Regions from separate parts of the Tepidimonas sp. HKU78 genome, predicted to be linked through region 4. Evidence: predicted binding sites of a transcription regulator. Region 4 holds the regulator's gene; each other region holds the start of a gene.
The links. The regulator sigma-54, encoded in region 4, starts transcription at its own class of promoters, with help from an activator protein. The targets are predictions, from matches to a motif close to TGGCANGNAANCTGCTTT.
Positions count from the first base shown of each region.

Region 1: the regulator sigma-54 is predicted to act here: its motif matches at 5,432-5,449, upstream of ACPYIS_RS09900 (PQQ-dependent methanol/ethanol family dehydrogenase).
Region 2: the regulator sigma-54 is predicted to act here: its motif matches at 5,149-5,166, upstream of glnK (P-II family nitrogen regulator).
Region 3: the regulator sigma-54 is predicted to act here: its motif matches at 2,607-2,624, upstream of ACPYIS_RS00975 (pilin).

Region 1 is NZ_CP187547.1:1,978,224-1,985,772, forward strand. Features, by position in the region: gene ACPYIS_RS09870 (tripartite tricarboxylate transporter substrate binding protein) at 1-227, opposite strand, end outside; gene ACPYIS_RS09875 (PQQ-dependent catabolism-associated beta-propeller protein) at 486-1,475, shown strand; gene ACPYIS_RS09880 (branched-chain amino acid ABC transporter substrate-binding protein) at 1,472-2,674, shown strand; gene ACPYIS_RS09885 (ABC transporter permease) at 2,656-3,501, shown strand; gene ACPYIS_RS09890 (quinoprotein dehydrogenase-associated SoxYZ-like carrier) at 3,518-4,303, shown strand; gene ACPYIS_RS09895 (quinoprotein relay system zinc metallohydrolase 1) at 4,300-5,301, shown strand; gene ACPYIS_RS09900 (PQQ-dependent methanol/ethanol family dehydrogenase) at 5,578-7,299, shown strand; gene ACPYIS_RS09905 (c-type cytochrome) at 7,387-7,549, shown strand, end outside.
Region 2 is NZ_CP187547.1:202,077-209,625, reverse strand. Features, by position in the region: gene ACPYIS_RS01095 (efflux transporter outer membrane subunit) at 1-932, shown strand, start outside; gene ACPYIS_RS01090 (GspE/PulE family protein) at 954-3,458, opposite strand; gene ACPYIS_RS01085 (YifB family Mg chelatase-like AAA ATPase) at 3,488-5,041, opposite strand; gene glnK (P-II family nitrogen regulator) at 5,217-5,555, shown strand; gene ACPYIS_RS01075 (ammonium transporter) at 5,601-7,016, shown strand; gene ACPYIS_RS01070 (TSUP family transporter) at 7,187-7,549, shown strand, end outside.
Region 3 is NZ_CP187547.1:180,932-188,480, reverse strand. Features, by position in the region: gene ACPYIS_RS00990 (hypothetical protein) at 1-79, opposite strand, end outside; gene ACPYIS_RS00985 (IS481 family transposase) at 197-1,162, shown strand; gene ACPYIS_RS00980 (hypothetical protein) at 1,046-2,065, opposite strand; gene ACPYIS_RS00975 (pilin) at 2,106-2,549, opposite strand; gene ACPYIS_RS00970 (nucleotidyltransferase family protein) at 2,769-3,071, opposite strand; gene ACPYIS_RS00965 (hypothetical protein) at 3,068-3,211, opposite strand; gene ACPYIS_RS00960 (sigma-54-dependent transcriptional regulator) at 3,258-4,634, opposite strand; gene ACPYIS_RS00955 (DUF86 domain-containing protein) at 4,631-4,978, opposite strand; gene ACPYIS_RS00950 (nucleotidyltransferase domain-containing protein) at 4,989-5,555, opposite strand; gene ACPYIS_RS00945 (two-component system sensor histidine kinase NtrB) at 5,571-7,310, opposite strand; gene ACPYIS_RS00940 (PP0621 family protein) at 7,282-7,530, opposite strand.
Region 4 is NZ_CP187547.1:710,450-717,998, forward strand. Features, by position in the region: gene argS (arginine--tRNA ligase) at 1-384, shown strand, start outside; gene ACPYIS_RS03515 (SPOR domain-containing protein) at 414-1,079, shown strand; gene ACPYIS_RS03520 (thiol:disulfide interchange protein DsbA/DsbL) at 1,163-1,789, shown strand; gene lptA (lipopolysaccharide transport periplasmic protein LptA) at 1,919-2,488, shown strand; gene lptB (LPS export ABC transporter ATP-binding protein) at 2,485-3,246, shown strand; gene rpoN (RNA polymerase factor sigma-54) at 3,253-4,806, shown strand; gene ACPYIS_RS03540 (THUMP domain-containing class I SAM-dependent RNA methyltransferase) at 4,809-6,026, shown strand; gene cobA (uroporphyrinogen-III C-methyltransferase) at 6,207-7,001, opposite strand; gene ybiB (DNA-binding protein YbiB) at 6,979-7,549, opposite strand, start outside.

The DNA.
Region 1 (7,549 bases), 1.3 Mb from region 4:
ATGGGCACTTGGCCAATGGTGTGGCCGTCGGGTTCCGCGGCCTTGAGCAGGGGCACCACCAGTGTGCCCGCGGCGCCAGGCTTGTTGACGATGACCACCGGCTGTCCCAGTAAAGGCGCGGCCTCCTCGGCCAAGATGCGCATGGTCAGGTCGGTCTGCCCGCCGGCTGGCCAGGGCACGATCACCTGTACTGGCTTACCAGGAAAAGATAGCCGGGCATTGGCCATCGGTGTGGCAGCCAAGGCTAGACTCCACTTCAGCCAGTGTCGACGTGTAACACTCGAGTGTTGCGCAATTGAGCAGTAACAGGCTGTGGTGTTTTGTCGGGCCATGACGGTAGCGTGTTGTCTCAGGGTTTACCCGGTCGTTTTGCATGCACCAGAGTGTTTTATTGGTTGTCATACGCAATATCCATTCCTGCAGCGGACTGGCACCGAAATTGCTGAATAGAAACGATCCGCCAACCATTCTAGGAGACGCTTCGTATGGCCCTTTGCACCGCACGATCTCTTCGTCCGCTTTTTCTAGCACTGTGTGTCGCTGCCGCAGTGACCGCAGGCCCCGTGCGGGCGCAGAGCAAGGTCTATGTGTCCAGCGAGAAGGACAACAAGCTCTATGTGTTCAATACGGCAGGCGAGCGGCAGGGTGCGATCGATGTGTGCAGGCGCCCGCGTGACATGAAGTTCAGCACCGACGGTTCGCAGATCTACGTGATCTGCGGCGATAGCAACGCCATGGGCGTGGTGGACGTGACCGGTGGCAGACTGGCCGGCACCGTGCCGCTGGGCGAGAGCCCGGAAATGTTCGGACTGAGTCCCGATGGCAAGACCGCATATGTCTCGCTTGAGGACAACGGTGCGTTAGGCGCGTACGATATCGCCAGCAAGAAAGCGTTGTTCGAGGTAAAAACCGGCGGCGAGCCCGAGGGCGTGCTGATCGCCCCCGATGGCAAGACGGCCTACGTGACCTCTGAGGTAGCCAATATGGTCCACGTGATCGACTTGGGCACGAAGAAGGTGACGAAGAACATCAAGGTCGGCAAGCGCCCGCGCCGCTTTGTCCTGTTGGCTGATATCAGCGAGCTGTGGGTCACCAACGAGCTGGACGCTTCGGTGAGCGTGGTCGACATCACGACCCATACTGAAAAGCAGAAGATCAAGTTTGAGGTCAAGGGCATGCGTGCTGCAGACATCACACCCGTTGGCATGGCAGTCAGTCCCGACGGCAAGCGCGTGTGGGTTGGCCTGGGCCGCGCCAACCACGTGGCCGAAGTGGACGTGGCCACCAAGGCGGTGAAGAATCTGGTGCTGGTAGGCAAGCGGCCATGGGGTCTCGATTTCTCGCCGGACGGCAAGACGCTGTTCGTGGTCAATGGTCTCTCAGATGACATGACGCTAATCAACGTGGCGTCGGCAAAGGCCGTCAAGACTGTGCCCGCTGGCCGGGTGCCGCACTCAGTCCTTGTCGCCAAATGACACGTTGGCTGACCGCAGCTCTGCGCGCCCTTTTGGGCATATTGGCGCTTGCGGCGGTGCTGCCAGCGTTGGCGGTCACCAAGGTCACGCTTGCCGTGATCTCACTCGAGGGGGACCCGCGACACGCGCCGCGCCGCATAGAAAAGGCGTATCCGGGTCACCCCACGGGACGCGCCATCGACGGTGTACGGCTGGCGGCAGAGGACTCGGCTTTCGAGCTGGACGCCGCTGGTATCGCTCTAGAAGTGAAAGACATCGTACTGCCGAGCAGCGCCGCGCTGAGCAAGGCGCTGGCTGATCTCAAAGCAGCCAAGGTGCAGTACATTGTGGCCGACCTGCCCGCTGCCGAGATGCGCGCGCTGGTGCAGGCGGTCCCAACTGTGCTGGGCGGGGCCATCGTGTTCAATGTGGCAGCCGACGACGACGCGCTGCGCGGCCCGCACTGCGCACCTTACCTTCTGCATACCTATCCGAGCCGTGCCATGCTCAGCGACGCGCTGGCGCAGTATTTAGCTGCCCATAACTGGCGCAAGGCGCTGGTGTTGCGGGGCCCGCTGTCGGGCGACGCGCTGCAGCTTGACGCCTTCAACCGAGCGGCCAAGCGCTATGGCATCCGCACCGTTTCGCTCAAATCGTTCAAGCCGACCGGCGACCCGCGCGAGCGCGATTTGGGCAATGTGCGCTTACTCACTGGCGCCGACCTCGAGTACGAGGTGGTCGTTGTGCTCGACAGCGATGGCGAGTTCGCCCGTACCGTTCCCTATGCTACGCAGCTGCCGCGCCCGGTGGTTGGGGCTGCTGGACTGGTAGCCGTGCCTTGGCACCCCCAGTGGGAGCGTAACGGTGGCCCGCAGCTCTCACGCCGTTTCGCCAAGTCCGCTCAGCGCCCGATGACCGGTCACGACTGGGCTGCTTGGATCGCTGGCCGCGCGGTGGCGACCGTATTGTTGGAACTGCCTAAGGCGCCTGTAGCTCAGCAGCTCAAGGCTCTGCGCGGTGGTTCGCTGGGGTTGGACGGCTTCAAGGGGCCGCGCCTGAGTTTTCGCACTTGGGACGGCCAACTGCGCCAGCCGATTTTTCTGAGCCATGTGGATGGCGTGATCGGCGTGGCGCCACTCGATGGCGTGCTGCACCCGAAAGATGTCCTGGACACCCTTGGGGTGGATGAGGCGGAGAGCGCATGCAAGCAGCGACCCTGAACACCGCTGACCCGACTCCCGCCCTGCTGCCGCACCTGCTGCGCGCGCTGCGCGCGGTGGTGGGTCGCGAGATCGCGCGCTTTGTGCGTCAGCCCTCACGTCTTGGCTCTGCTCTGGTGCGGCCGCTGCTGTGGTTTGTGGTGTTCTCGGCCGGCTTTCACAATGTGTTCGGTGTGGCCATCGTCCCGCCGTACGAGACGTACATCGAATACAAAGTCTACATGGTACCGGGCTTGCTGGGCATGGTGGCCCTTTTCAACGGCATGCAGAGTTCGCTGTCCATGGTTTACGACCGCGAGATGGGTGTGATGCGCCTTTTGCTGACGGCGCCGCTGCCTCGCGGCTGGCTTCTAGCCTTCAAGCTGCTGGCGGGTACGGCGCTGTCGGTGCTGCAGATGGTGGTGTTCCTCGGTATTGCCGGGGCCTTTGGCGTGGACGTCGCGGTGGCGCACCTGCCAGCCCTGTTATTGGCCATGGTGTGCGGTGCGGTCATGCTGGCCTCGGTCGGGCTGGTGCTTTCGGTCTACGTCAAGCAGCTGGAGAACTTCGCCGGCACCATGAACTTCGTGATCTTCCCGATGTTCTTCATCAGCCCCGCACTATACCCGTTGTGGAAGCTCGAAGAGTCCGGCGCCTGGTGGCTGTTGAAGCTGGCTCAGGTCAACCCCTTTACCCACGCGGTAGAAGCCATGCGTTTTGCCATGTACGGGCAATTCAACAGCGCGGCCTGGGCGGTGGTGCTGGGCTGCACGGCGGTTTTCTTTGGCCTGGCCCTGTGGGGCTATGACCCGCAACGGGGCTGGATACGTAAGAAGCCGGGTGGTTGAAACGGGGGCAGCAGCGATGAACACGAGACGCCAATGGATGAAGGCCGCGGCCTTAATCGCCATACCGGCCTGGGCACAGGAAGACCACACCGGCGGCGATCCGCTGGGCTCGATGCAATACCCCAGTCTGCGCGAGGAGACCATCGGTAAAGTCGTTGCCCGCTTCACCGACGCGGTAATCGTCAAAGGACCGGCTTTCGCCGAGGATGCGATGAACGTACCGCTGTTGGTGGACGCGCGCGGCCTGGCCAGCGTGGGCGGCGGCGTGGCGCGCATCCGCGTCGCGGTGGACCGGAACCCGGTACGCCAGGTGCTGGACTATGAGCCACTGCGTGCGCTGCCCCTGCTGGCCTTCCGCATCCGCCTGGAGCAGGCCTCGCCGGTGCGTGCCTTCGTGCAAACGCGAGACGACCAGTGGCACGTGGGCAGCACCTGGGTGCAGGCCGCCGGCGGTGGCTGCACGGTGCCGGGTATCACCCGCACCGACGGTTCGTGGAGCCGTACCCTGGGCCAGGTTCAGGCGCGCTTTTTCAACAACGTCATCGAGGGCAGCCGCCGCCTGCGCCTGCGGGTGATGCATCCCATGGACACCGGGCTGGTCGCAGGCATTCCGGCTTTCTACATCGAGCAGATGGAGCTGCTGGACCCCGGCGGCCGGGCATGGTGGCGCATCGCACTGCATGAGCCGGTGTCGGAAAACCCGTTGATGACCTTTGAGCTGCCCCTGACCTCGCCGACGGTTTTTCGACTTATCGGTCGTGACAATAACGGCAACCGCATTGACGCGGAGGTGAGGGCATGAGGCGCCTTTTCGAAGCTGCACTGTGGACGCTGGCCGCAACCGCAGCATTGGCACAGTCGGTTGCCCCAGGACCCCCCTTTGTCTCCAAGCCCGACCTGGCCCGGCTCGATTACGACCTAAAGCCCCGCCAGATCGCACCCGACACCTGGGTGATCGAAGGGGATGTAGCTGACTTTTCGCGGGCCAACGGTTGCAACATCATCAACACCGCTTTCATCGATACCGGAGAAGGCGTGGTCGTGATCAACACGGGGCCGTCTCGTCTGTACGGCGAGCAGCAGCGGCGCGCCATCGAACAGATCACCCGAGCGCCGGTGCGTAAAGTGTTTCAGCTGAACCTGCATCCCGACTATTACTTCGGCCACCAGGCTTGGGCCGACCGGCCGACCGAGGCGCTGAGCGGCACCATTGCAGGCTCGCGCGCCGAGGGGAATGGCTACGCCAACAACCTTTACCGGCTTTGTGGGGACTGGATGCGCGGTACTGAATCGACTCCCTCGCGGCAGGCTATCGATCCCCGGAGCTTGCCGCAGACCCTGCAAATGGGCCGTCACCAGCTGGAGCTAATGCGCTTGAGTGGCCACACCAGCGATGACCTGGTCATCCTCGACACGAGCACCGGCGTGCTCTTCGCGGGCGGTTTGGTGTTTGCCGAGCGCGTACCGACCACGCCGCACGCCCAGTTCGCAGCCTGGCTGGCGAGTCTGGACACGCTCGAGCAGTTGCTGACCAGCGGCCGCGCCAAGACGGTGGTGCCCAGCCATGGTCCGGTGCATGAGGGGACGGTCGGCGTGCGGCAGACGCGCGACTGGCTACAGTGGCTGACTACGCTGATGCAAACGTCGGCGGAGCGCGGGCTGGATCTTGGCGAGGTGCTGGATACGCCCGTGCCCGAGCGTTTCGCGAAGTGGGCGGCGCAGCCGGCCGAACTGCAGCGCACGCTAACACAGTGGTACCCCCGTTACGAGCAACGTGTCATGGAGGCCTCCGCCAAGTGAGACATTTTTGAACAGTGTCACAGCGCTGTCCCGGCCCCGTTGCGTGCTTGACGCATTCCCCGGGGTTTTCGGGGCGCTTCCCAATAGTCAATCGTCGGTGATAACCCTAGGCACGAAGCCCTGCGAGCGCTGGCACAGAAGTTGCACTAGGTCTCACGTGATGTGCACGCAGGTGAGACCGGCGGGGCGGAGCCACCAGAGCGGTCCAGCGGCACCCACTGCTGAAACGCCATTAACCCTTCAATGAGCAGGAGACCGACAGTGAAACGCATCCTAATGAGCCTCATGGTCATGGCAACCGCGGCGCACGTCAGCGCCCAGGGCGTGACCGACGCCATGATCGCCAACGACGCGGCCACCCCCGACGACGTTCTGACCTGGGGCTTGGGCACGCAAGGCCAGCGCCACTCGCCACTCAACGGCATCAACACCAAGAACGTCCATCGCCTGGTGCCGGTGTGGTCGATGTCCTTTGGCGGTGAAAAGCAGCGCGGACAGCAGAGCCAGCCATTGGTGTACAACGGCAAGATGTTCGTCACCGCGTCCTACTCGCGCATTTACGCATTGGATAGCAAAACCGGCAAGAAGCTTTGGAAGTACGAACACCGCCTGCCTGAGGGCATCATGCCGTGCTGCGACGTGATCAACCGCGGCGCCGCGCTGTACGACAACCTTGTCATCTTCGGCACGCTGGACGCGCAGCTGGTGGCGTTGGACCAGAACACCGGCAGGGTGGTCTGGCGCGAGAAAATCGATGACTATACTGCGGGCTACAGCTACACCGCTGCGCCACTGATCGCCGATGGCCTGCTGCTGACGGGTGTTTCCGGCGGCGAATTTGGCGTGGTCGGCCGCGTGGAAGCGCGCGACCCTCGTACCGGCAAAATGGTCTGGTCCCGTCCAGTAGTCGAGGGCCACATGGGTTATGTCTGGGACAAGGACGGCAACAAGAAGGAGAACGGCATCACCGGCACTACCAACGCCACCTGGCCGGGCGAGACGTGGAAGACAGGCGGTGCGGCCACCTGGTTGGGCGGCACCTACGATCCCAAGACCGGTCTGGCCTACTTCGGTACCGGTAATCCTGGCCCGTGGAACAGCCATGTGCGCAAGGGTGACAACCTGTACTCTGCCTCTACCGTGGCCATCGACGTGAAAACCGGCCAGATCAAATGGCACTACCAGTCTACGCCGAACGATGGCTGGGACTACGACGGCGTCAACGAGTTTGTGATCTTTGATATGGACGGCAGGCGCGTCGGTGCCAAGGCCGACCGCAACGGTTTCTTCTATGTGAACGACGCTGAAACTGGCAAGCTTCTCAATGCCTTCCCCTTCGTGAAGAAGGTCACCTGGGCCACCGGCATCGATCTCAAGACTGGCCGTCCGAACTTTGTGCCGGAAAACCGCCCGGGTGACCCGACTGCTGCTGGTGGCGACGGAACCAAGGGTAAGGCCGTATTCACCGCGCCGGGCTTCCTGGGTGGCAAGAACCAGATGCCCATGGCCTACAGCCCCAAAACTGGTCTGTTCTACGTGCCCACCAACGAATGGGGCATGGAAATCTGGAACGAGCCCGTCACCTACAAGAAGGGCGCGGCCTACCTGGGCGCCGGCTTCACCATCAAGCCGCTGTTCGACGACCACATCGGCTCTTTGCGTGCCATCGATCCGAAGACCGGCAAGGTTGAGTGGGAAGTCAAGAACGAGGCTCCGCTCTGGGGTGGCGTGCTGACCACAGGCGACCTGGTGTTCTGGGGCACGCCCGAGGGCTACCTGAAGGCCGCGGACGCCAAGACCGGCAAGGTGGTCTGGCAGTTCCAGACAGGCTCCGGCATCGTCGCGCCTCCGATCACCTGGACGCAGGATGGTGAACAGTACATCGCCGTCGTCTCCGGCTGGGGAGGGGCGGTGCCGCTGTGGGGCGGCGAGGTGGCTAAAAAGGTCAATTTCTTGGAGCAAGGCGGTTCCGTCTGGGCTTTCAAGCTCATGAAGTGATGTCCTAGCCGCGACAGAGGACTTTCCCGGCCCTTGGGGGGGGCGATGTGGCCCTGCCAAGTTGGGCGGTTTCAGCCGAGGCACGGTATGCGAACGGTTGAAACCGCCTTCTATTTGAATGTTTTGTTTTCTTGCGGAGAATTTGCCATGCGCACCTTTTTTTTCATTGCTTCACTGCTGACTGCAGCCAGCACCTTCGCGTATGCCGAGGACGGGGTCGCAGCCATCGAACTGGCTAAGGTCAATGGCT
Region 2 (7,549 bases), 510 kb from region 4:
AGGAGGTGGTGCGCCAGACCGTGGCCGGCCTGGTGGTGCAGGGGGACTTCGGCCTGCGCACGCTGGACGAGCAGATCGCCCTGACGCGCGAGACCCTGCGCACCCGCGAGGAGGCGTTGCGGTTGCTGCGGCTGCGGCTGGATAACGGCCTGGGCAGCCGGCTGGAGGTGGCGCAGGCCGAGGGGCTGCGCGCCGAGGCCGCCGTGCAACTGCTCGAACTGGAGCGGCAGCGCGCCGGGGTGCACGCCCAGTTGGCGCTGCTGGTGGGCGAGCCGGGACTCGTGCTGGCCGAAGGGCGCGTGCGCGATCTGCCGCGGCCGCCCGTGCCGCCCGCGGGTCTGCCCTCCGTGCTGCTGGAGCGGCGGCCGGACGTGCGCCAGGCGGAGCAGGCGCTCGTTTCGGCCCAGGCCCAGATCGGCGTCGCCCGGGCCGCGCTGTTTCCGTCCATCGCGCTGACGGGGCTGGCGGGTGGCGAGAGCGCGGAGCTGTCCGAGCTGCTGCGCGGCGGGTCGCGGATCTGGACGTTGGGGCTGGGGGTCGATCTGCCGATCTTCGACGCGGGGCTGCGGCGCGCGCGGGTCGAACAGGCCGAGGCGCGGCAGCGCGAAGCACTGGCGGCTTATCAGGGGGCGGTGCAGGCGGCGTTCAAGGATGTCTCGGACGCGCTGGCCAACCTGCGCGCTGCGCGCGCGTCCGAGCCCGAGGTGCTTGCGGCCGAGGGCGCGGCGCGCCAGGCGCTGGTGCTGGCGCGCCGGCGTTACGACGCCGGCTACGCCGGTTATCTGGAGCTGCTCGACGCCGAACGCACCGCCAACGCCGCGCAACTGCAGACACTGTCCAACCGCCGTGCGCAGCTCGCGGCGACGGTGGACGTCTTCAAGGCCCTGGGCGGCGGCTGGACGCCTTCCGGGGCACCCTTGGTCGCGCGCTGACGGCAGGCGTCCCGGTGGTGCTCAGTGTGCCGTGCTGGCGCGGATCTCGTCAATCGTCGTCAGGCCCTGCAGCACCTTCAGGATCCCGTCCTGCCGCAGGGTGCGGAAGTGGCCGGTGGCCATCGCCGAGTGTTCCAGCACCTCCGGCGGGGCCTTGGTCTGGATGAGCCGGCGCAGGGGGCCGTCCACCAGCAGCAGTTCGTGGATGCCGAGCCGGCCCTTGTAGCCGGTGTGGTCGCACAGCGGGCAGCCGGCCGATTCCGACCGGGTGAGCCCGCCCCCCTCGCGTCCGAAGCGCGCCTGCCATTGCGAGCGCAGGGCATCGGCTCCGGGGCACAGGTCGTCCGGGAAGGCGTGCAGGTAGTCGGCCAGCAGCTCGTCCACGAATGCGGCATCGGCCGGCGAGGTGTGCACACAGTTGGGGCACAGACGGCGCACCAGGCGCTGGGCCAACACCCCCACCAGCGAGTCCGCGAAGTTGAACGGGTCCATCCCCATGTCGAGCAGGCGCACCACCGTCTCGGCTGCGCTGTTGGTGTGCAGGGTGGACAGCACCAGGTGGCCGGTCAGCGACGCCTCGATGGCCATCTGCGCGGTCTCGGTGTCGCGGATCTCGCCGACCATGATGACATCGGGGTCGGCCCGCAGCAGGGCGCGCAGCGCCTTGCCGAACGTCCAGTCGATGCGCGGATTGATCTGGATCTGGCGCAGATCGGGGTTGGCGATCTCGATCGGGTCTTCGGCCGTCCAGATCTTGCGATCGGGCGTGTTGATGTGCTGCAGCAGCGAGTGCAGCGTGGTCGTCTTGCCCGATCCGGTGGGCCCGACGCACAGCACCATGCCGTGCGGGCGCTGCACCGCCTGCAGCAGCTGGTCGTGGTTCTCCGGCGTCAGTCCCAGCTCCTCGACGGCCAGGGGCTTGGCGGAGGTCAGGATGCGCAGCACCACGTCCTCCGCGCCGCCGTGCGTGGGGATGGTGGCCACGCGCAGTTCCAGGCGGTGCTGCGGCGAGAACTTCGCGAAGTCGATCTTGCCGTCCTGCGGCTTGCGGCGCTCGGAAATGTCGAGCTCGCACATGATCTTGATGCGCGCGACGAGCGCCGCGCGGTACGTGTGCGGCAGCTCCATGTAGGGGCGCAGCCGCCCGTCCTTGCGCAGACGGATGCGCACCTTGCGCTTGCTCGGGTGCGTCTCGATGTGGATGTCCGAGGCGCCTTGCTGGTAGGCCTCGACGATGATGGTGTTGATCAACCGGACCAGCGAGTTGTCGGATTGCTCGACCGGTGGGGCGCCGTCGTCGGCGTCCTCGGCGCTGAGCTCCAGCGACTCGAGCAGCTGCTCGGATGAGGTCTCGGCACCGCCCGGTGCCTCGGCGACGGGGGGCGCACCGGCATCGAGCCCGAAGCGGGCATAGACGTCGGTGACGACGCGGGCATCGAGCGGCTGGCTGCTGAGTGTCGGCACCACCTTGCATTGCAGCAAAAACTCCAGCTCGTCGATCATCGCCCGCCGCGAGGGGTCTTCGGCGGCGATGATGAGCGTGCCGGCGCGCCACAGCAGCGGCACGATGCGCAGTTTGCGTGCAGTGGCCAGCGGGACCCGCCGCAGGGCGTCGGCATCGACCGGAAACTGCGCCAGATCGACCACGGGGTAGCCCATCTTGCGCGCCAGCGCCACCCGCAGCTGCTCGCGCGTGAGCTGACCGCTTTGCACCAACAGCTCCCCCAACGGCACGCTGCGCTCGGATTTTTGGCGCTCCAGCGCCTCTTGCAGTTGCGCTTCGGTGATGAACCCCAGCGCTGTCAGCGCCTCGCCAATGCGCACCAGCGGCATGCGGTGCTGCTCTTCCAGCGCCGCGAGCAGCTGCTCGGGTTTGACGATCTCCTTGCCCACCAAGTAGTCGCCCAGCTTGCGCTGGCGCATCGCTTCTTGCTCGCGCGCGGCCAGTTCGACTTGGTCGGCGGTCAGGGCCTGCTGCTCCACCAGCACCCGGCCGATCGCCTCGCCGACGTGAAGATCCCGGTACGCCTCGCGCGGGAAAAACAACCGTCGCACGCGGTCGTCGTCGTCGAGGGGCTCGTACAGAAAGGCACCCGCCTCGCCGGTCACGTGTCCGATGGTCGTGCCCTCGCGCACGCTGCCGTCGGCCAGCGTCAGCCGGTACGGCAGGCGCGGGCGGTGGCGCACCAAGGCCTCGAACGTGCTGTCGGGTGGCTGGGTGTCGGTGAGTGCCAGTGGCGCCAGCGGCTCGGTCAGCGAGAGCCGTCGGAACATGTCGAACCGCAACGGCATCACGGTGCGCGACGGCGGCACCTGGATGAGCGCGAGCCGCCGCTCCATGTCCAGACTGACGAGCAGGCACGAGCGGGTCTGGCCGTTGACCCCCTCGACCTCGCACGGCTGTGGGCCGTCCAATTGTTGCCCCGCGCCGTACGCCAGGTAAGGAGGCGTGGGCCAACGCAGCGGTGGCAGGGCGGCGTCGTCCGGAAACGCTGAGGCTCGAAAAGCGGGCGTCGCAGTGTTCATGGAGGGCAAGGGCGTGGCGCTGCGCGCCATTATGGCGGCATCGGGCCCGGCGTGGGGCGGTACTGCAGCGCTTCCGCCACATGAATGGCCTGCACGCGCTCGCTGCCCGCCAAGTCGGCGATGGTGCGCGCCACGCGCAGCGCCCGGTGCGTGGCCCGCCCCGACCAGCCCAGCCGTGCCGCCGCCTGCTGCAGTAGGCGCTGTGCGGCATCGTCGGCGGCGGCGTGGGCCAGCAGCGCGTCCCCTTGCAAGGCGTGGTTGGGGCAGCCCTGGCGTGCCTGGGCGCGTGCCCGCGCGGCCCATACCCGCTCACGTACCACGGCGGATGACTCGCCCGGGGTCGATGTCAGCAGCACCTCGGGCGGCAGCGCCGGCACCTCGACCTGCAGGTCGATGCGGTCCAGCAGCGGGCCGCTGAGGCGGCTGCGGTAGCGCTGGATCTGCTCGGGTGTGCAGCGGCAGGCGCGCGTCGTCGCCCCCAGGTAGCCGCACGGGCAGGGGTTCATGGCCGCGACGAGCTGAAAGCGTGCCGGGTACTCGACCTGCCGCGCTGCACGCGACAGGCGCACCGTGCCGGTCTCGAGCGGCTCACGCAGCGCCTCCAGCGCGGCACGGGAATATTCGGGCAGCTCGTCCAGAAACAGCACGCCGTGGTGGGCGAGCGAAATCTCCCCTGGGCGCGGTGGCGAGCCGCCGCCCACCAGCGCCGCCGCACTGGCCGTGTGGTGTGGGGCGGCGGTGGGGCGCTGGCGCCAGCGCTGTGGGTCGAAGCGCCCGACCAGCGAGGCGATGGCTGCCGCCTCCAGGGCTTCGTCGTCGCTCAACGGGGGCAACAGTCCGGCCAGCCGCTGCGCCAGCATCGATTTGCCCGAACCCGGCGGCCCCGACAGCAGCAGGCTGTGCCCGCCAGCTGCCGCGACCTCCAGCGCCCGCCGCGCGGCCGCCTGCCCCTTGACGTCAGCCAGATCGGGGCCGCTGGGTGCGGTATGCACCAAAGTGGTGCCAGCACGCACCAATTGCCAGCTACCCGCGTCGTCGGCAGCCTGACCCTCGCCCGCTGCGAAGCGCTGCACCACGTCCCGCAGGTGCGCCACGCGCACCACCGTGACCCCGGGCACGAGGGCGGCTTCCTCGGCGCTGCCCGCGGGCAGCACCAGGGTGGGGGCCGCCGGGCGCTGCGCGTGTTCGGTGCGCAGGGCCAGTGCCATGGGCAGCGCGCCGCGCACGGGGCGCAAGGCGCCGCTGAGCGAGAGTTCGCCCGCGTATTCGTACCCCTGCAGGGCTTGTGCATCGAGCTGGCCGCTGGCGGCCAGGATGCCCAGCGCGATGGGCAGGTCGAGCCGACCCGATTCCTTGGGTAAATCGGCGGGCGCCAGGTTGACCGTGATGCGCTTGGACGAGGGCCACTCCAGCCCACTGTTCTGGATCGCCGAGCGCACGCGCTCGCGCGCTTCCTTGACTTCGGTATCGGCCAGTCCAACCAGCGTGAAGCTGGGTAAACCGTTGGCCAGGTGCACCTCGACGTGCACCGGATGCGCCGTCAACCCCACGAGGGTACGGCTGTGCACCACGCATAGACCCATGACCTGTCGCCCTCCCTCTCGCTCGTGCGAATGGCTCGGTGCCAATGATGCCATGGGTGGCGAGCCGGTCGGCGAGCGTGCTGGCCGCGCGCGGCATCGGCGCAGGCTGGCACGCGTCGTGCTTTGGATGGGTGAGCCTAATGGAAAGGTGAGCAACCCCAAGGAAAGGACTGCCATGAAACTGGTCACCGCCATCATCAAACCCTTCAAGCTCGACGAGGTGCGCGAAGCGCTGTCGGCCATCGGCGTGCAGGGCATCACGGTCACCGAAGTCAAGGGCTTTGGGCGCCAGAAGGGCCATACCGAGCTCTACCGGGGCGCGGAGTACGTCGTCGATTTTCTGCCCAAGGTCAAGGTCGAGGCGGCCGTGGCCGACGGGCTGGTCGAGCGTGTCATCGAGGCGATCGAGTCTGCGGCCCGCACCGGCAAGATCGGCGACGGCAAGATCTTCGTCTTCCCGCTCGAGCAAGTGATCCGCATCCGCACTGGCGAGACGGGCGCCGACGCGCTCTGACGCCGCGCCCATCCATCCAACACCCATCACCGTGAGGGGATTCCCATGAAAAAACTGCTCTTGAGTCTGTGCCTGGGTATCGGGCTGGTATGGGCTGGCGCCGCGCTGGCCCAGAGTGCCGAGCCTCCCAAAGACGCGCCCGCGGCGGCCGAGACCGCGGCGCCTACTCCCGCCCCCGCCGCGACCGAACCGGCGGCGGCCGAGCCCGCTGCTGCCGCTGCGGCGGCGGTCACGGTCGACAAGGGCGACGTGGCCTGGATGATGACCGCCACGCTGCTGGTCGTCCTGATGGTGCTGCCTGGGCTGGCGCTGTTCTACGGCGGGCTGGTGCGTAGCAAGAACATGCTGTCGGTGCTGATGCAGGTGATGATGGTGTTTTCGCTCATCACGGTGCTGTGGGCCATTTACGGCTACAGCCTGGCGTTTGGGGGCGAGGGGGCCATCATCGGCAGCTTGGACAAGGTCTTTCTGGCGGGGGTGACCACGGCGTCATTGGCGGATACCTTCACCGAAAACGTCAAGTTACCGGAGCTGATCTTCGTTGCATTCCAGGCCACTTTCGCGGGCATCACCTGTGCGCTCATCGTCGGCTCGTTTGCCGAGCGCATCAAGTTCAGCGCGGTGCTGCTGTTTAGCGCGCTGTGGTTCACGTTCAGCTACCTGCCGATCGCGCACATGGTGTGGGGGCCTGGCGGTTATTTGTTGGACAAGGGTGCGCTGGATTTTGCCGGTGGCACCGTGGTGCACATCAATGCCGCCATGGCGGGTCTGGTCGGCGCCTATCTGCTGGGCAAGCGTATCGGCTATGGTCGCGAGGCCATGCCCCCGCACAGCCTGACGCTGACGATGGTGGGCGCTTCGCTGCTGTGGGTGGGCTGGTTTGGGTTCAACGCGGGCTCCAACCTGGAGTCCACCGCCGGTGCCGCGCTGGCGTTCCTCAACACGCTGCTGGCCACCGCAGCGGCCGTGCTGGCCTGGTCGATCGGCGAGGCGCTGCACAAGGGCAAGGCGTCCATGCTGGGCGCGGCATCTGGGGCGGTGGCGGGGTTGGTGGCCATTACCCCGGCGTGCGGTTCGGTCGGGCCCATGGGTTCCATCGTCATCGGTTTGGTGGCGGGCTTCGTGTGCCTGTGGGGCGTGACGGGCCTCAAGAAGATGCTCGGTGCCGATGATTCGCTGGACGTGTTCGGTGTGCACGGGGTCGGCGGCATCGTCGGTGCGCTGCTGACAGGGGTGTTTGCCGCGCCGGGGCTGGGCGGCACGGGTGCCGAGGACTTCAGCATCGCCAGCCAGCTCCTGGTTCAGGCCGAGGGTGTCGTCATCACCATGGTGTGGTCGTCGGTGGTGGCCTTCATCGCCTACAAGATCGTGGACATGGTCATCGGTCTGCGCGTGACCGAAGAGGAAGAGCGCGAGGGTCTGGACATCACCTACCACGGCGAGTCGGCCTACAACCGCTGACGACGCCACGGCTTCATCTGCCTCGCGTCTCTCCTAGGGCTCGTGGCCCGGGTTGCGCCAAGCACCCGGGCCTTTTTTCAACCAGCGTGACCGCCAGTCGGGCAGGGGGTCGTCAAACGGGCGACGCGACGCGGCCGCCTGGGTGGGCGGCAGGCGCCACAATCGGGGGGATGGAATGGCTGGTTTTGACAGCGGCTTCGTTGCTGGCGGGGTTCGTGGATTCGATCGTGGGCGGCGGCGGCCTGATTCTGGTGCCGGCGCTGTTTGCGGCCTTTCCGCATGCGCCGCCCGCCACCTTGCTGGGCACCAACAAAAGCGCTTCGATGTGGGGTACGGCGACCGCCACGTGGCGCTATGCCCGGCGCGTGCCCCTGCGCTGGTCGGCGTTGCTGCCCGCAGCGGGGGTGTGTGCGCTGGCGGCATGGCTGGGGGCGTGGGTGGTGACGGTGGTGTCGCCCGAGGCGCTGCGGCGCGCACTGCCGTTCGTGCTGGCGGCGGTGCTGCTCTACACCCTGGCGCGCAAAGACCTGGGC
Region 3 (7,549 bases), 530 kb from region 4:
CGCCCCATTCGGCGAGCCACTGCAGCACGATATTATGTGGGTGCGCGTTGGGCAGGGTGGGAATGTTGGCCAGGTGCATGGGGCCGATTCCTAGCTGTAGGGTTCCGGACGATTGCATAGATCCTTCGCGTCGTGCACTCTTCGTTAGTCGCGCAGTGATGCGAGAGCTGATCGACAACCTCCGGAGCGCTCAACCATGATTATTCGCCTACACAAAAACGCCACCACAACCCCCGCCACCCGCGCCTACATCCAGTCCTCGTCCTTGTCGGTTGCGGCCTTGGCAGCCGAGTTGGGCGTATCCGAAGACACCATCCGCCGCTGGAAGCGTCGGGACTTTGTGGAAGATCGCCCGCATACCGCGCATCGTTTGCAGACGACGCTCACCCCGGCGCAGGAGCTTTTGGTGGTGGAGCTGCGCAAGACCCTCCAGCTACCCCTTGACGATCTGCTGGTGGTCACACGGGAGTTCATCAACCCCCGGGCCTCACGTTCTGGGCTGTATCGTCTGCTCAAGCGCCATGGCCTATCCCAACTGCCCAGTGAAGCCAAGGATGCGCCTGCTTCCAAGCCATTCAAGACCTACATGCCGGGCTACCTGCACATCGACGTCAAGTACCTGCCGCAGATGCCCGACGAACATCAGAGGCGTTATCTCTTCGTCGCCATTGACCGCGCCACCCGTTGGGTCTTCATCCAGATTAAGCCAAACAAGACCGCAGCCGCGGCCAGAAGCTTCCTGAAGGCCTTGCACAAGACCTGCCCGGTCAGAATCACGCACATCCTCACCGACAACGGCAAGGAGTTCACGGATCGCCTCTTCGCCTCAGGCGCGCGCGCACCGTCCGGGAAGCACGAGTTCGATCAGCTCTGCCAGGCCCTTGGCATCGAGCATCGCCTCACCAAGCCCAGACACCCTCAGACCAATGGCATGGTCGAACGCTTCAACGGCCGTATTGCCGAGGTCCTTGCCACCCATCACTTCAACAGCGCCGAGGACCTCGAGACTACCTTGACCCGTTATGTTTGGCTGTACAACCATCATTTACCCCAGAAGGCAATCGGACACATAACACCTCTGGAGGCCTTGAAAAAGTGGTACCCTCAACGCCCCGATCTTTTCATCTTCAAACCACGTAATCGTCCGGGACCTGACACCTAGCCATGGCGTGTGCCACCACTCTTGTGCAGCGACCTGCCAAAGCATCCAACGACCGGAGCTGTCAAGCGTCAGGCGATCAGTGATGGGCTGCACCACATCCACCGCCAGCAAGCGCGGTATCACACCGTGAGTCAATAGGTAGATGACGAGTCCCCCTGCCCAGGCGGCCACAAACCGTCGCGCCCACTGTCGCGCCACAGGAAATGGGAGCAGCGCTGCCGTCACGGCGCACACCGCCGCGGCCAGCCAGGTGCCGCGCGTGCCCGACAGCCAGCCCGTCCAACACCACAGCATCGCCAAGGCGGCCAGAGTGCGGCGCCATCGGAGGGTGCTTTGCAACATCCAGCCGGCAACCAGCAGCGGGGCGATCGCGGTGACGACCTGGCCGAAAAAGCGGATGTTTGCGAAACCGCTCAGCAGCAGCCACGGGTCGAGTGGCATGCGCTGTACATAGGCGGCGAGCAGCGCTGCGAGCGTTTGTGTCGTCAATAGCGCGGCCACGGCACCCAGCGTAACGGTGAAGGCTCGACCCGTCACCGGCTGCTGTACGTAGGCCCAGGCGATCAGCAGCGCCAATTGGATCAGACCGAGCGTAAGCGCGACTTCCATGACCGCCCAGCCAGGCTTGGCGGCGAATGCACTGGCGAGTAGCCCCGCGCCGAGCGCAACGACCAGTATCACAAATGCCCCGGGGCGGCGCAACAGCGGCTGCCACGCCCAGGGACGCCATGCCGAATAGATGAAGGCTCCTGTAAGCAGAAGCAATTGGAACCAGCGCTGCTGGTCGTGCCATTCGATGCCGACGGGCATCCACAGCAGTGGCGTGGCAAGCAAGTAAGCCGACAGTGCGGCCAGCAAAACCGAACGCATGTAAAAAAATGGGCCGCGCAAGCGGCCCACCATGAATGAAAGGTTTGTCGTTATGGCGTCGAATCTGATGGCATCAAGTGTTGGTACGGCACTGCGCCGGGCGATATCTTGCTGCGAGCGAACCACCCGTGCAGTCCCAGCTTACGCTGCCGCCAGCGGGAACGGCGCCTGCTGCCAGCGCGTTACCGCCAGACGTCGGCACCATGGTGATGGTGCCATTGCCGGCGGCTGCGGTGTAGGTGATGGTGATGGTCCCGTTGGTGCCGTTGCACTCCACGGAAGACACAGCAGCGGTCGCTGTCGGGGCGGTAAAGCCTGCACACAGGTTGGCGCTGCCGTTGGCAGCATTTTCCGAGACGGTGGTTTTGGCGCTGGCGGCCAGGCTCAAGCCTTCGGTGACCTTGGCGCGCACGGTGTAGTCCTGATACGCGGGAATGGCGACGGCGGCCAGGATGCCGATAATCGCCACGACGATCATGAGTTCGATGAGCGTGAAGCCTTGTTGCGTGCGTTTCATGAATGTAAAACCTCCAATGTTGGTGTGACATGGCCCCTGAATGGGAGCGCCAACAGGAAAGCATGAAGCGTGCCAACCATCCAGTCGCTTCTCGTGAGGTGGGCTTTTCTTGGCATGAGCGAGTGTCCTGGCGAATCGTGGCGTTCGTGGATGAGCTCGCGCTTCAACTCTTCACGTCAAACGTTAAATTTTGATGTTCAAAGAGAGGTGCCCATGGCCTCATAGCGCGAGCGCCTCCGCCAGCACGCGGTCGCGCAACCCGGGGGGTAGCGTGGCGATGGGCACCACGTCCACCCGAAAGGGCAGCTCGCTGGCCTCCAGCGCGTCGATGAGGGCCAGGCGCTGCACGTCTGGCAGGGGGTCAGGCGAGAGCACCAACAGGTCCACGTCGGAAAACGGCCGCGCCCGACCCGTGGCGCGCGAGCCAAAGACTGCCACGCGCGCGCCGGGCATGGTGTCGGCGACGATGCGGCGCAGCAGGGCGCGCTGCGCATCGCTGAGCATCAGGGCGGCGGCGGTCATCGGCGGCTGGTGTGCGGTGTGTCGTCGATCAACCCGGCGTCGGCGGCAGTGTGCAGCAGGTCGTTGAACGACAGATCGGGCACCAGTGGAGCGGTCAGCGCCCGGCGCAGAGGGGTGAGGTCGATGGGGGACGGTGGCATGGGGGGATCGTATCGCGGTCGCGAGCGACAAGCAGGTATTCGATCTCTACCCTACCCCCAGCCGCTGCATCCAGTAGCGCAGCTTGGCCAGCGTCCAGCCCAGCTCGCGCGCGGTGCGCGACTGGTTCCAGCGGTGGCGCTGCAGCAGGGCTTCGAGTTGCGCGCGGCTCAAGGGGGCGTCGGCATCGCGCGAGGGCGCATCGGTCGTTGGTGCCATCGGGGTGTCGCCCATGGTGGCGGTGGGTGGTGTCAGCAGTGTGAAGGCGTCGGCGTCCAGCACCGGCCCAGGGTGCAGGGCCAGCGCGCGCTCGAGCAGGTTTTCCAGCTCGCGCACGTTGCCGGGGAAGGGGTAGGCGCGCAGGCGATCCAGCGCCGCCGGTGTCAGCGTGGGTGCGCGCGGCAGGCCGTCGCGCTGCGCCAGCCGCTCCAGGATGGCTTGCGCAATCGCCGGCAGGTCGGGCAGGTGGTCGCGCAGCGCGGGCGCGTGGATGGGGATAACGTTGAGGCGGTAGTACAGGTCGTGGCGGAACTGGCCACCCTGCACCAGGCGGGCCAGGTCTTTGTGCGTGGCGCTGACCAGGCGCACGTCCACGGGCTCTTCGGTCGTCGCGCCGACGGGGCGCACGGCGCGCTCTTGCAGCGCGCGCAGCAGCTTGACCTGCATGGCCAGTGGCAGGTCGGCCACTTCGTCCAGAAACAGGGTGCCACCGGCGGCGGCCTGGAACAGCCCGGGCTTGTCGGCACTGGCGCCGGTGAAGGCGCCGCGGCGGTGGCCAAAGAGTTCGCTCTCCAGCAGCTCGGCGGGGATGGCGCCGCAGTTGACGGCCACGAACGGGCCGCTGGCGCGGTGGCTGCAGGCGTGCAGCGCGCGTGCGATGAGCTCTTTGCCGGTGCCAGACTCGCCCGTGATGAGCACCGGCGCCATGGTGCGCGCCACGCGCTGGATGGTCTGGCGCACGGCGTGCATGGCGGGCGAGTCGCCCACCAGCCGTTGCAGGGCGGCAGGGGGTTCGTCTGGCGCGGGTGGCGCGGCGGGCACGGGGGCACCCTGGGGGTGCGCGGCCGCCAGTGCGGTGGCGATGGCCTGCCGCAGCCGTGCGGGGGTGACGGGCTTGGTCAGGTAGTCGAACGCGCCGGCCTTGAGCGCCTCGACCGCGTTGTCGGCCGAGCCGTAGGCGGTGATGACGATGGTGCGCTCGCTGCGGCCGTCGCGCGCCAGCTCGCGCAGCAGGTCCAGCCCCGTGCCATCGGGCAGCCGCATGTCGGTGACGACGACACGATAGCGCTGCTGTGCCAGCCGCTGGCGCGCACTGGCCACGTCGCCCACGGCCTCCACCGCCAGCCCAATCTTGACCAACGCCAGCTCGTAGAGCTGGCGCAGGTCGGGTTCGTCTTCGACGATGAGCAGGGGGGATGGGGTCACGGTAGCTCACGCTGCATCCGAAGCAAGGCCAATTTGAGCGGAGGAAGCTCATGTTCAACGACCTGCCAGACGGCTTCGATATCGATGGCAAGGTAGTCATGCACCAGCACATTGCGAAACCCTGCAATGGCCCGCCACGGGATTTCGGGCGCGGTTGCCTTGCACCCGTCCGAAATGCGCTGGCTGGATTCAGCCATCAATTGGAGATTGCGTATGACGGCATCCTGCACCATGCGGGTGGTTCGGAAGCGTGCAGCATCGCCTTGGGCATACTCCTGCACCCGGTCGATACACTCCAACATGTGTGAGATGTAGACCGCATCGGATTCGGGGCCGGGCTTCATGATCCGTCAATCACAATGGGCGTGCTTCGCGCAGAATGCGTTCTCGCAACAGGGGATGCAGCGACGAGACCGTGACGACATCGACGGGCCGACCCAAAATGTCCTGCGCGTCCATGAGCAGCGCCCCCAACGCGAATCCGCTGGTTTGCGGTGCGGTCTCCACCAGCAGATCGACATCGCTGTCTTCGTCGGCATCCCCGCGTGCCATGGATCCAAATACGCTGATGGACACGATGCCGTGGCGCCGTGCCAGCGCTTTGAGTTCGGCGCGATGACGCTCGATGACAGGGTGCATGGCGGCTCTCGGTCTCGCTTGCGACGCTCTTGATCGACGCCGACATGATACCGCTGGAAGAGTGCTTGAGGCAGGCCGCCCTGCGCCTCGCGGCGCGTCGGGCAGCCGCATGTCGGTGACGACGACACGATAGCGCTGCTGTGCCAGCCGCTGGCGCGCACTGGCCACGTCGCCCACGGCTTCCACCGCCAGCCCGATCTTGACCAACGCCAGTTCATAGAGCTGGCGCAGGTCGGGTTCGTCTTCGACGATGAGTAGGGGGGGATCGTCACGAAGGGTCATGCCTTGTCTCTGGGCTTACCGGCGCGCCATCCGCACGCAAAACGCATGTCCCTCGCGTCCGTCGCGCGCGCTGCGCTCGTAGCTCAGGTTGGCATGATAGCGCTGGCAGAGTTGGCGCGACAGATACAGCCCCAGTCCGCTGGAGCGGCTGCGCGAGGTGGTAAACGGCTCGAACAGGTGCGCGCGCACGTGGGGGGGCAGCTCGGGCCCTTCGCTCCAGACGGTGATCGAGGCGTGGTCGGTGCCGCCTTTGGTTTCGACCCGGATGGTGCCGGGAGTGGGTGGCGCGTGCCGGTCGGCGTTGTCCAGCAGGTTGACCAGCACACGTCGCAGGTGCTCGGGGTCGAAGGCGATGCGGGCGTCGGCACCCGCGGCGTGCCGCAGAAGGCGTGGGCCCTGCGGGTGCTGGCGCAGCCAGTCGGCCAGCACCGCGTCCACCGCCTCGTCCAGCGGCAGCGCGGGGGCGGCCCGCGGCTCGTCGGGGCTGGGAGGCCGCGCGACTTCCAAGATATCGTCCACGGTGCGCCCGAGCCGACGGACGTTTTGCTCGATCAACCCGATGAGGTGGCGTTGGGCGGGGGTGGCGTCGTCTTCGGCCAGCAGCGCGCTGGCTTGGGCGATGGCCGCCAGCGGGTTGCGGATTTCGTGGGCGACGGCGGCCGATACGCGGCCCATGGCAGCCAGTTTTTCGGTGTGCACGCGCTGTTCGAGCTCATGCACGTCGGCCAAAAACAGCACGGCCGCCGCCGGAAGGTCCGCTACCTGGGCGGTACGCAGCCGTACCCGAACGCGCCGTTGGCTGCCATCGGGCAGGGGTAGGACGAGGTCCTGCTCGGTACCCGCGCTGCCATCGGCCGCGGGCGGACGGGCCAGCGCCTGTGCGCGTAGGCTACCGCGGGCCCAGCCGGCGAGCAGCGGCCATGCGGGCGTGTGGCGCAGTGGGTGGGTGGTGTCGGCGCCCAGCATGCGTGCCGCGGCCGGGTTGGCATACCAAACGGCGCCGCGCTCGTCCAGGACGACGATGCCTTCGTCCAGGCCAGTGGCGATGAGTTGGTTGACGCGGTTGTGCAGGGTGGCCAATTGCCGGCTGCGGCGGGCGGCGCTTTGCTCTCGTGCTAGCCGTGTGCTCAGGTGGTTGGCCAGCAGGGCCACGATGAACAGCCCGCTGCCGGTGACCGCGGCCTGCAGCCACGCCTGGGTATCGGCTGACCCGGGGCTGCGGGCCCAGGCGATTGCCAACAGTGCCAGGGTGCCCGCGGCGGCGCTGCCCAGCGCCAGCAGCCGGGGGCCCGCGACGGCGGCCAGCAGCACCGGCCACACGAACAGCGGGGTGAAGTTGATGTTGCCCGGCGCGTAGGCCTGCAGCAGCGCAAAGGTGCCCAGGTCGGCCCAGACCGTGAGCAGCCAGCGCGCCGCCCCGGGGCCGCCACGGCGGCGGCCCAGCCCAGGCCAGGCGATTGCCAGCGCGCTGACGGCGACCAGTGCGCCGCACAGCCCGACCATCCAGCCGGGGGCGTTGCCGTTCCACCACGCGGTGGCCAGCATTGCCAGCAGTGCCAGCGCCACCAGCAGCCGCGCGCCCATGAGCAGCCGCCACAGCCGTGGCGAGACGGCGTCATCCGTCTCGGCACTGGCCCGAGCGGTGTCGGGGTCGAGCCCGTGCGGGGCTGTCTCCGCCCCGGCAGGGGCATACCACGAGGGCGCAAAGCCCGAGGCGCCCGCGGCGTCAGCCTTCGGCGAGTCGGCGGTGTTCATCGCCACAGTATGGGCCCAGCGCACCGCGCACGGCATCGCTGGCCGGCAGGTGCACGCCGCAGTGACGGCAGCGCACCATCGCTGCCGGCGTAGCTGGCCCCGACGCGGGCGCCGACGGGGGGCGCTGCGCCGCGCGCTCGCGCGGGCTGATCTGGCGCTGGTGCCGCCACCACACGTAGCCTAGCACGACGACGGCGATGACCAGCAACCACTTGAACATGGGGACTTTCCGGATGGGC
Region 4 (7,549 bases):
CAAAACAACGACAACCCCGTGTACTACGTGCAGTACGCGCACGCGCGCATCTGCTCGGTGCTGGCGCAATGGGGCGGCGACCCGGCGCGGCTGCGCGACGCCGATCTAACGCCGCTCGATACCCCGGCCGCGCAGGCGCTGATGCTGCAACTGGCTCGCTTCCCGGACGTGCTGCGCGCGGCGGCTGCCGATTTCGCGCCGCACGACGTCACGTTCTACCTGCGTGAGCTGGCGTCGGCCTATCACAGCTATTACGATGCGGAGCGTATCCTGGTCGACGATGAAGCGGTGCGGCTGGCGCGGCTGGCGCTGGTGGCCGCCACGGCCCAGGTGCTGCGCAGCGGGCTGCGCGTGCTCGGCGTGAGCGCGCCGACCTCGATGTGAGCGGCGTGCGTCTTTCGGAGTGCCCATCCATGGCGACGACCCGTATCCGATCTCGTTCTCTCGCCGCAGCCCCGCAGTCTGGGGGCACGTTACTTGGCTTCGTGCTGGGGCTGCTGGTCGGCATCGGTGCGGCGCTGGCCGTGGCGGTGTACGTCACCAAAGTGCCTATCCCGCTGGTGGATCGCGGGGTGCAGCGCAAACCGATGCAGCCCGAGACCGAAGCCGAGCGGCTGCGCCATTGGAACCCGAACGCCGGGCTGTCGCGCACGGCACCCCCTGCCGCTGCCCCCGCGGCCGAGGCACCCGCGGCCGCACCCGACACCGCCGCGAGCGCGCCCGCACCTGCCGGGGAGGGCAAAGCCCCGGCAGGCGACCCCATCGCCGAGCTGATCCGCCAGCGTGCCACGCCCACCGCCCCCGCCAGCCCAGGCAGCGAGAACCAGCCCGCCGCAGCCGACCCGTTCCAGTACTACGTGCAAGTGGGCGCGTTTCGCCAGGCCGAAGAGGCCGAAGCCCAACGCGCGCGGCTGGCGCTGCAGGGGTTTAGCGCCAAGGTCAGCGAACGCGAGCAGGCCGGGCAACGCGTGTACCGCGTGCGGCTGGGGCCGTTCGACAACAAGGTCGACGCCGAGCTGATGCAAGAACGCCTGCGCGGCCAGCAGATCGAAACGGCGCTCGTGCGCGTGCAGCGCTGACCTCCGTTGGGAACCTGCGCACCCCACGCCGCATCGGAGTCGTTGGTCGTCACTTTCGTTCGTCACCCTACGGGCCACTCACCATGCACCGCCGTCAGTTTCACGCTTGCCTCGTCGGCCTAGCCGCCACCACTACCCTGCCCGCCGCGTTGGCACAGGCCAACCTGCGCGAGGGCACGGACTATCGCCGCCTGTCCAAACCGGCACCGGTGGACACCGGCCCCGGCCAGGTCGAGGTGCTCGAATTCTTCGCCTACAGCTGCATCCACTGTTACCGCTTCGAGCCGCTGATGACCGAGTGGATGCGCAAGCTGCCCAAGGAAGTCGTGGTGCGGCGCGTGCCTGTCGGGTTCAACGCGGCGTTCGAGCCCATGCAGCGGCTGTATTACACGCTGGAGGCCATGGGCCGCCTGGGCGACCTGCACGAAAAAGCCTTCAAGGCCGTGCACGAGGAGCGCGAGCGTTTCAACTCGCTCGACGCGGTCGCGGCCTGGGCCGCCAAGCAGGGGCTGGATCGTCAGACCTTTACGCAGACGTATCAGTCGTTTGGCGTCAGCGGCAAGGTCAAGCGCGCGCTGCAGCTGCAAGACGCCTACGAGGTCGACGCCACGCCGTCGCTGGGGATCGCCGGGCGCTTCCTCGTCCCCGGGCAGGCGGCGCGCACGCTGGTGGTGGCCGACGCCCTGATCGCGCGCGTGCGTCAGGCCTGACGCCACTCGCCCCCCGGGGTGGCGGCCGCGGGCAATCGTGGCACAATCGGCGCACCGCAAGGAGCAAAATCCGTGCCCGCTGCCATTCGACCCCTGCGGTTGACCGCCGCTTTGTTCACCGCCGCCGTCATGGGCCTGCCTCTATGGGCCCACGCCGAGCGCGCCGATCGCGACGCGCCGATGAACGTCGAAGCCGACGCCCTGCGCTACGACGAAGGCCGGCAGACCAGTGTGTTCACCGGACGCGTGGTCGTGACCAAAGGCACGATCCGCATCCGCGGCCAGCGGCTGGAGGTGCGGCAGGACGCGCAAGGCCACCAGTTCGGCACCGTCACCGGTGACGCAACACAGCGTGCGTTTTATCGACAAAAGCGCGACGGACTCGACGAGTACATCGAGGGCGAGGCCGAGCGCATCGACTACGATGGGCAGGCCGATCGGGTGACGTTGCGCGGCCAGGCCGAGCTGCGCCGCTACCGTGGCACGGTGCTGACCGACCGCGCGAGCGGCGCCGTCATCGTCTATGACAATCGGGCGCAGACCTTCTCGGTCGATGGCGATCGCGCGGGTGCCAGCGCAGGCGCTCGAGTGCGGGCGCTGCTCACCCCGTCCAAGGCCGACCCGGCCGCCACGCAGCCCGCGCCGGACCTGCCCCCCCCGGCGCTGGCCCCCAGCGACCGCCTGGAGCGCCGCCCGTGAGCGAATCGGCGCCAAACGCGCGCTGCCTGCGCGCGCAAGGGCTGCACAAGCGCTACGGCCGCCGCACCGTGGTGCACGATGTGTCGCTGCAGGTGCGCGGGGGCGAGGTGGTGGGATTGCTGGGCCCCAACGGGGCGGGCAAAACCACGTCGTTTTACATGATCGTCGGCCTGGTGCGTGCCGATGCCGGGCGGCTGTGGATCGACGACCAACCGGCAGAAAACTTGCCCATCCACCGGCGCGCGCGCCTGGGGTTGGGCTACCTGCCGCAGGAGGCATCGATCTTTCGCAAACTCACGGTCGAGCAAAACGTGCGCGCGGTGCTGGAGCTGCAACACGACGAAGCCGGCCGTCCCCTGGCCGAACCGGTGCTGCGCGAGCGACTCGATCGCCTGCTGCAAGAGCTGCACGTCGACCACCTACGCGATGCGCCGGCGCCCGCGCTGTCGGGCGGCGAGCGGCGCCGCGTCGAGATCGCGCGCACGCTGGCCACCAACCCGCGCTTCATCCTGCTCGATGAGCCGTTCGCGGGTGTCGATCCGATCGCCGTCATCGAGATCCAGCGCATCATCGGGTTTCTTAAGGCACGCGGCATCGGGGTGCTGATCACCGACCACAATGTGCGCGAGACGCTGGGCATCTGCGACCACGCCTACATCATCAGCGAGGGTCGGGTGCTCGCACACGGCACGCCCGCCGACATCGTGGATGACGCCGAGGTACGCCGCGTCTACCTCGGCGAGCATTTCCGCCTGTAGCGTGCCATGAAAGCGGGCCTGACGCTGCGCACCGCGCAGCACCTGAACCTGACACCGCAACTGCAGCAATCGATCCGGCTGCTGCAGCTGTCGACGCTGGAGCTGGCGCAGGAGATCGAACAGGCGCTGGCCGACAACCCTTTTCTCGAACGTGCGGAAGAAGACACCGACCCCAGCCCCGAGGCGGTGACGGACACGGCGACGTCGCCCCCCGAGATCGACGATGCAGAGCCGCCCGATACCATGGCCGTCTTCGACGGCGAGGCGGCGCTGGCGCAGACCGAGTGGGGGGCTCGACTGGACGAAGACGCCGGGGGCTGGGCGGCCGACGATGGGCCCACTGCCGACGAGTCACCGGCGGAGTGGTGTTGGGAAGGTCCCGGCGTCGAGCGCGGCGCAGACGGCGACGACGACGAGCGGCAGCTCACCCGTCAACTGGCCCATCCGCCCGAGCGGCTGGCCGACCACCTGCACCGGCAAGCCCTGGCACTGCACCTCAGCGACGACGAACGCGCCGCGCTGTTTTTTTTGATCGAGTCGCTCGACGACGACGGCTATTTGCCCGATTCGCTCGAGCAGCTGACGGACGCTTTGTGCCAGCAGTGCCAGGCCGCCGGCGAGTCGGTCGATGCCGAGCGGCGCGACGAGATCGCCTCGCTGCTGCGCCGCGCCCTCGGCTGGCTGCAGCACATGGAGCCCGCGGGCGTGGGCGCGCGCGACCTGGCCGAGTGCCTACGCTTGCAAATCGGCGAACTGCCCAACACCCCCACGGCCCGCGCGGCCGACGCGCTGTGCGGGCAGCCGCTGGAGTGGATCGCGCGCCGCGACGTGCGGCGGCTGGGCCAGGCAACCGGGCTGGACGAGGAAACCGTGCGCGCGGCGCTTGCGCTGCTGTCGCGCCTTGAACCCAAGCCCGGGCGCCGCTTCGCCGACGCCGAACGGCAAGTGATCGTCCCCGATGTGATCGTCACCGTGCGCGGCACGCAGTTCGACGTCCAACTCAACCCCGCGGTGCTTCCGCGCCTGCGCGTGACCGATATCTATGCCCAGGCCCTGCGCCAGCACCGCAGTGGCGATCTGCAACAACGGTTGCAAGAAGCGCGCTGGTTCATCAAAAACCTGCAGCAGCGCTTCGACACCATCCTGCGCGTGGCGCGCGCCATCGTCGAGCGACAGCGCAACTTTTTTCTGCACGGGGAGGTCGGCATGCGACCATTGGTGCTGCGTGACATCGCCGACGAGCTGGGCCTGCACGAATCGACCATCAGCCGCGTCACCAACGCCAAGTACATGGCCACCCCTTTCGGCACTTACGAGCTGAAATATTTTTTTGGCTCCAGCTTGGCCACGGACGCCGGCGGCAACGCCTCCAGCACCGCCGTGCGCGCCCTCATCAAACAACTCATCGCCGCCGAAGATCCCCGCCAGCCGCTCAGCGACGGCCAGATCGCCGACTTGCTGCGCGAACAGGGCATCGAGTGCGCGCGCCGCACCGTCGCCAAATACCGCGAGGCGCTGCGCATCCCCACGGCCACCCTGCGCAAGACCCGCCACGCCTGACCATGTCCACCGTCGACCTCTTTCTGCCCTGCGCGGGCGGCTGTCCCCCGTTTTTGGCCACCGAAGTGCAGCGCCTGTGCGCCGTGCCCGACCACGCCTTGACCTTGGGCCGCGCGGGTGTCGGCCTGCGCGGCGACTGGGATACCGTGCTGCGCCTGAACCTGCACAGCCGCATCGCCCAGCGCGTGCTGCTGCGCCTATGGGAGGGCCCGTACCGCAGCGAAGACGACCTCTACGGCGCGGCTGCCGAAATCGCCTGGGAAGACTGGTTCACGCCACGGCATACGATCAAGGTCGAAGTCACAGCCCAGCGCAGTCCGCTGCGCAGCCTGCACTTTGCGGGGCTGCGCATCAAGGACGCCGTCTGCGACCGCCTGCGCGCACGCCGCGGCGCGCGCCCCAGCGTCGACACGGCCCAACCCGATGTGCGCGTGTATGCCCACCTGAGCGCCGACACGTTGACGCTGTCGCTCGACACCAGCGGCGAGCCATTGTTCAAGCGCGGCTGGCGCACCGACAAGGGCGACGCGCCGCTGAAAGAGACGCTGGCGGCCGCGATGATTGCCGCCACCGGGTGGACCGGCACCGACGCCGACGGCGCGCCGGTGCCGCTGTTCGACCCCTGCTGCGGCAGCGGCACGCTGGTCATCGAGGCCGCGCAGATCGCGCTGCGGCAGGCACCGGGGCGTCAGCGGCGCTTCGCCTTCGAGCGGCTGCTGCCACACGACGCGGCGCGCTGGGCCGCGCTGCGCGAGCAGGCGCGCGCCGCCGAGCGGCGCTGGCCCACCGGCGGACCGGCCATCGCCTACGGCAGCGACGTCTCCTTCCGCATGGTCGATTTCGCCCGCCGCAATGCCGAACGTGCCGGTGTCGGCGCAGCGGTCGAGTTCCGCGGCGGCGACGCCCTGCAACGCCTGCCCCCTAGCCCGTGGCCTGGCGTGCTGTTGCTCAATCCCCCGTATGGAGAACGCATAGAAGCCGCCGGCGTGGTCGGCGGCTTGGGAGCGGACGTCTTCTACGAGCGGCTGGCCGCGCACTGGAAGACCCACTTCGGCGGCTGGACCGCCTGGGTGCTCACGCCCGACCGCGAACTGCCACGCCGGCTGCGCCTGCAGGCCAGCCGGCGCGTGCCGCTGTTCAACGGGCCGATCGAGTGCCGGTTGCTGCGCTTCGACCTGCAGCCCAGAAACCGCAAAACTGCTCAAAACGACGAGACCTGAGAGGCGCTGTCACTTTTTTGCGACTTTCCGAACACCCAGCTCGTCAGTTTGTGGTAAAGTTTCGCTTGAGCCGTTTGCGGCTCCCCGCTTTTCCTCCCTGAGCGGGTGCCTTTGTGTGTGACAGCATAAGGCTTGCAACCCCGGCCCTTTAGGTCGGGGTTCTTTTTTTGCGCAAGCGTGCTATGCCAGGGCTTGGCCTTTCTCGGATAGGCAGGATTGGGCGGTCGGCAAGCCACGCAACACGTCGCCCACAATGATCACGGCCGGGCTGCCCAGGCACTCGCGCTCGATCGCCAGGGCCAGGGCGTCGAGTGTGGTCACGACGTGGCGCTGCTGGGGCAACGAGGCGTGTTGTATCACGCCAACCGGTGTGTCGGCGGGCAAGCCCCCGGCCAACAGCTCCTCTTGTAAGCAGCGCGCCAACGCCACTCCCATGTAAATCACCAACGTCAAGCGGGCTGACACGCAGGTTTTCGCCAACGAACGCCAATCCGGCCCCGAACTGCCTGGGTGCGCATGTCCCGTGACCAACACCACACCGTGCGCATGGGCGCGATGCGTCCAGGGCACGCCAAGGCTGGTCGTCGCAGCCAAGCCCGCCGTGATGCCACTGACGACCTCGACCTGCAGCCCTGCAGCACGCAAGCGCTCCGCCTCCTCGCCGCCGCGGCCGAAGATAAACGGATCGCCTCCCTTGAGGCGAACGACGCGCTCTCCGCGGCGCGCCTCACGGATCATCAGCTGCTCGATGAAGTGCTGCGGCGTGGACGCACATCCGCCACGCTTGCCGACATAAATCTGGCGCGCTCCGGGTTGAGCGTATGCCAGCACACCCCGGCCCACCAAGTCATCGACCAACAACACCGTGGCCTGTGCGATCGCCTTGACCGCTTTGACCGTGAGCAACTCCGGGTCGCCCGGACCCGCCCCCACCAGAAAGACTGTCGGCTTCTCATGGACTGTGTGTGGCTGCATGGCCTGACTCCTCGGGTTGACAAAACGACTGCACCGCCCGTTGCAGCGCCCACACCTGCTGCCTCAGCGGATCCGGTGCGGGCATACGCCCATCGAGGACGTCTTGGATATACGCCGCCGTGGCACGCGCATCGCGGCTTGCGGGCAAAGGGGGAATACTGTCCAGCACCCCGTCTTTCGCCGGCACCGACCATGCACTGAGACGCCGCCCGGACAGAAAGACGTCCATGCGCGGTGTGCGGCGCGGGTCGGCGAAGGGCTCGCCTTCGGTGCCCCGCAGCAGCATCGCGTGGGCGGCGGTGGCCTGCAGGAACTGCGTCAGCAAGGCCCCGTACTCGGGGTGGGTGTAGTTCACGACACGCAGGCCTTCGCCCGGGTCGAGCAGCTTGGCCACGGTGTGACCGGGATTGCGCAGGCCGATGACCCAGCGCACGTCGAGCAATCGCGCCAGCGGCGGGCACAGATGCCCGGTGCGGATGTAGGCAGGCTCGCCACGGGCCCAGCGTTGCTGCAGATCGCCGGGGGTTTCGGCCGGCGCCAGGCCGAGG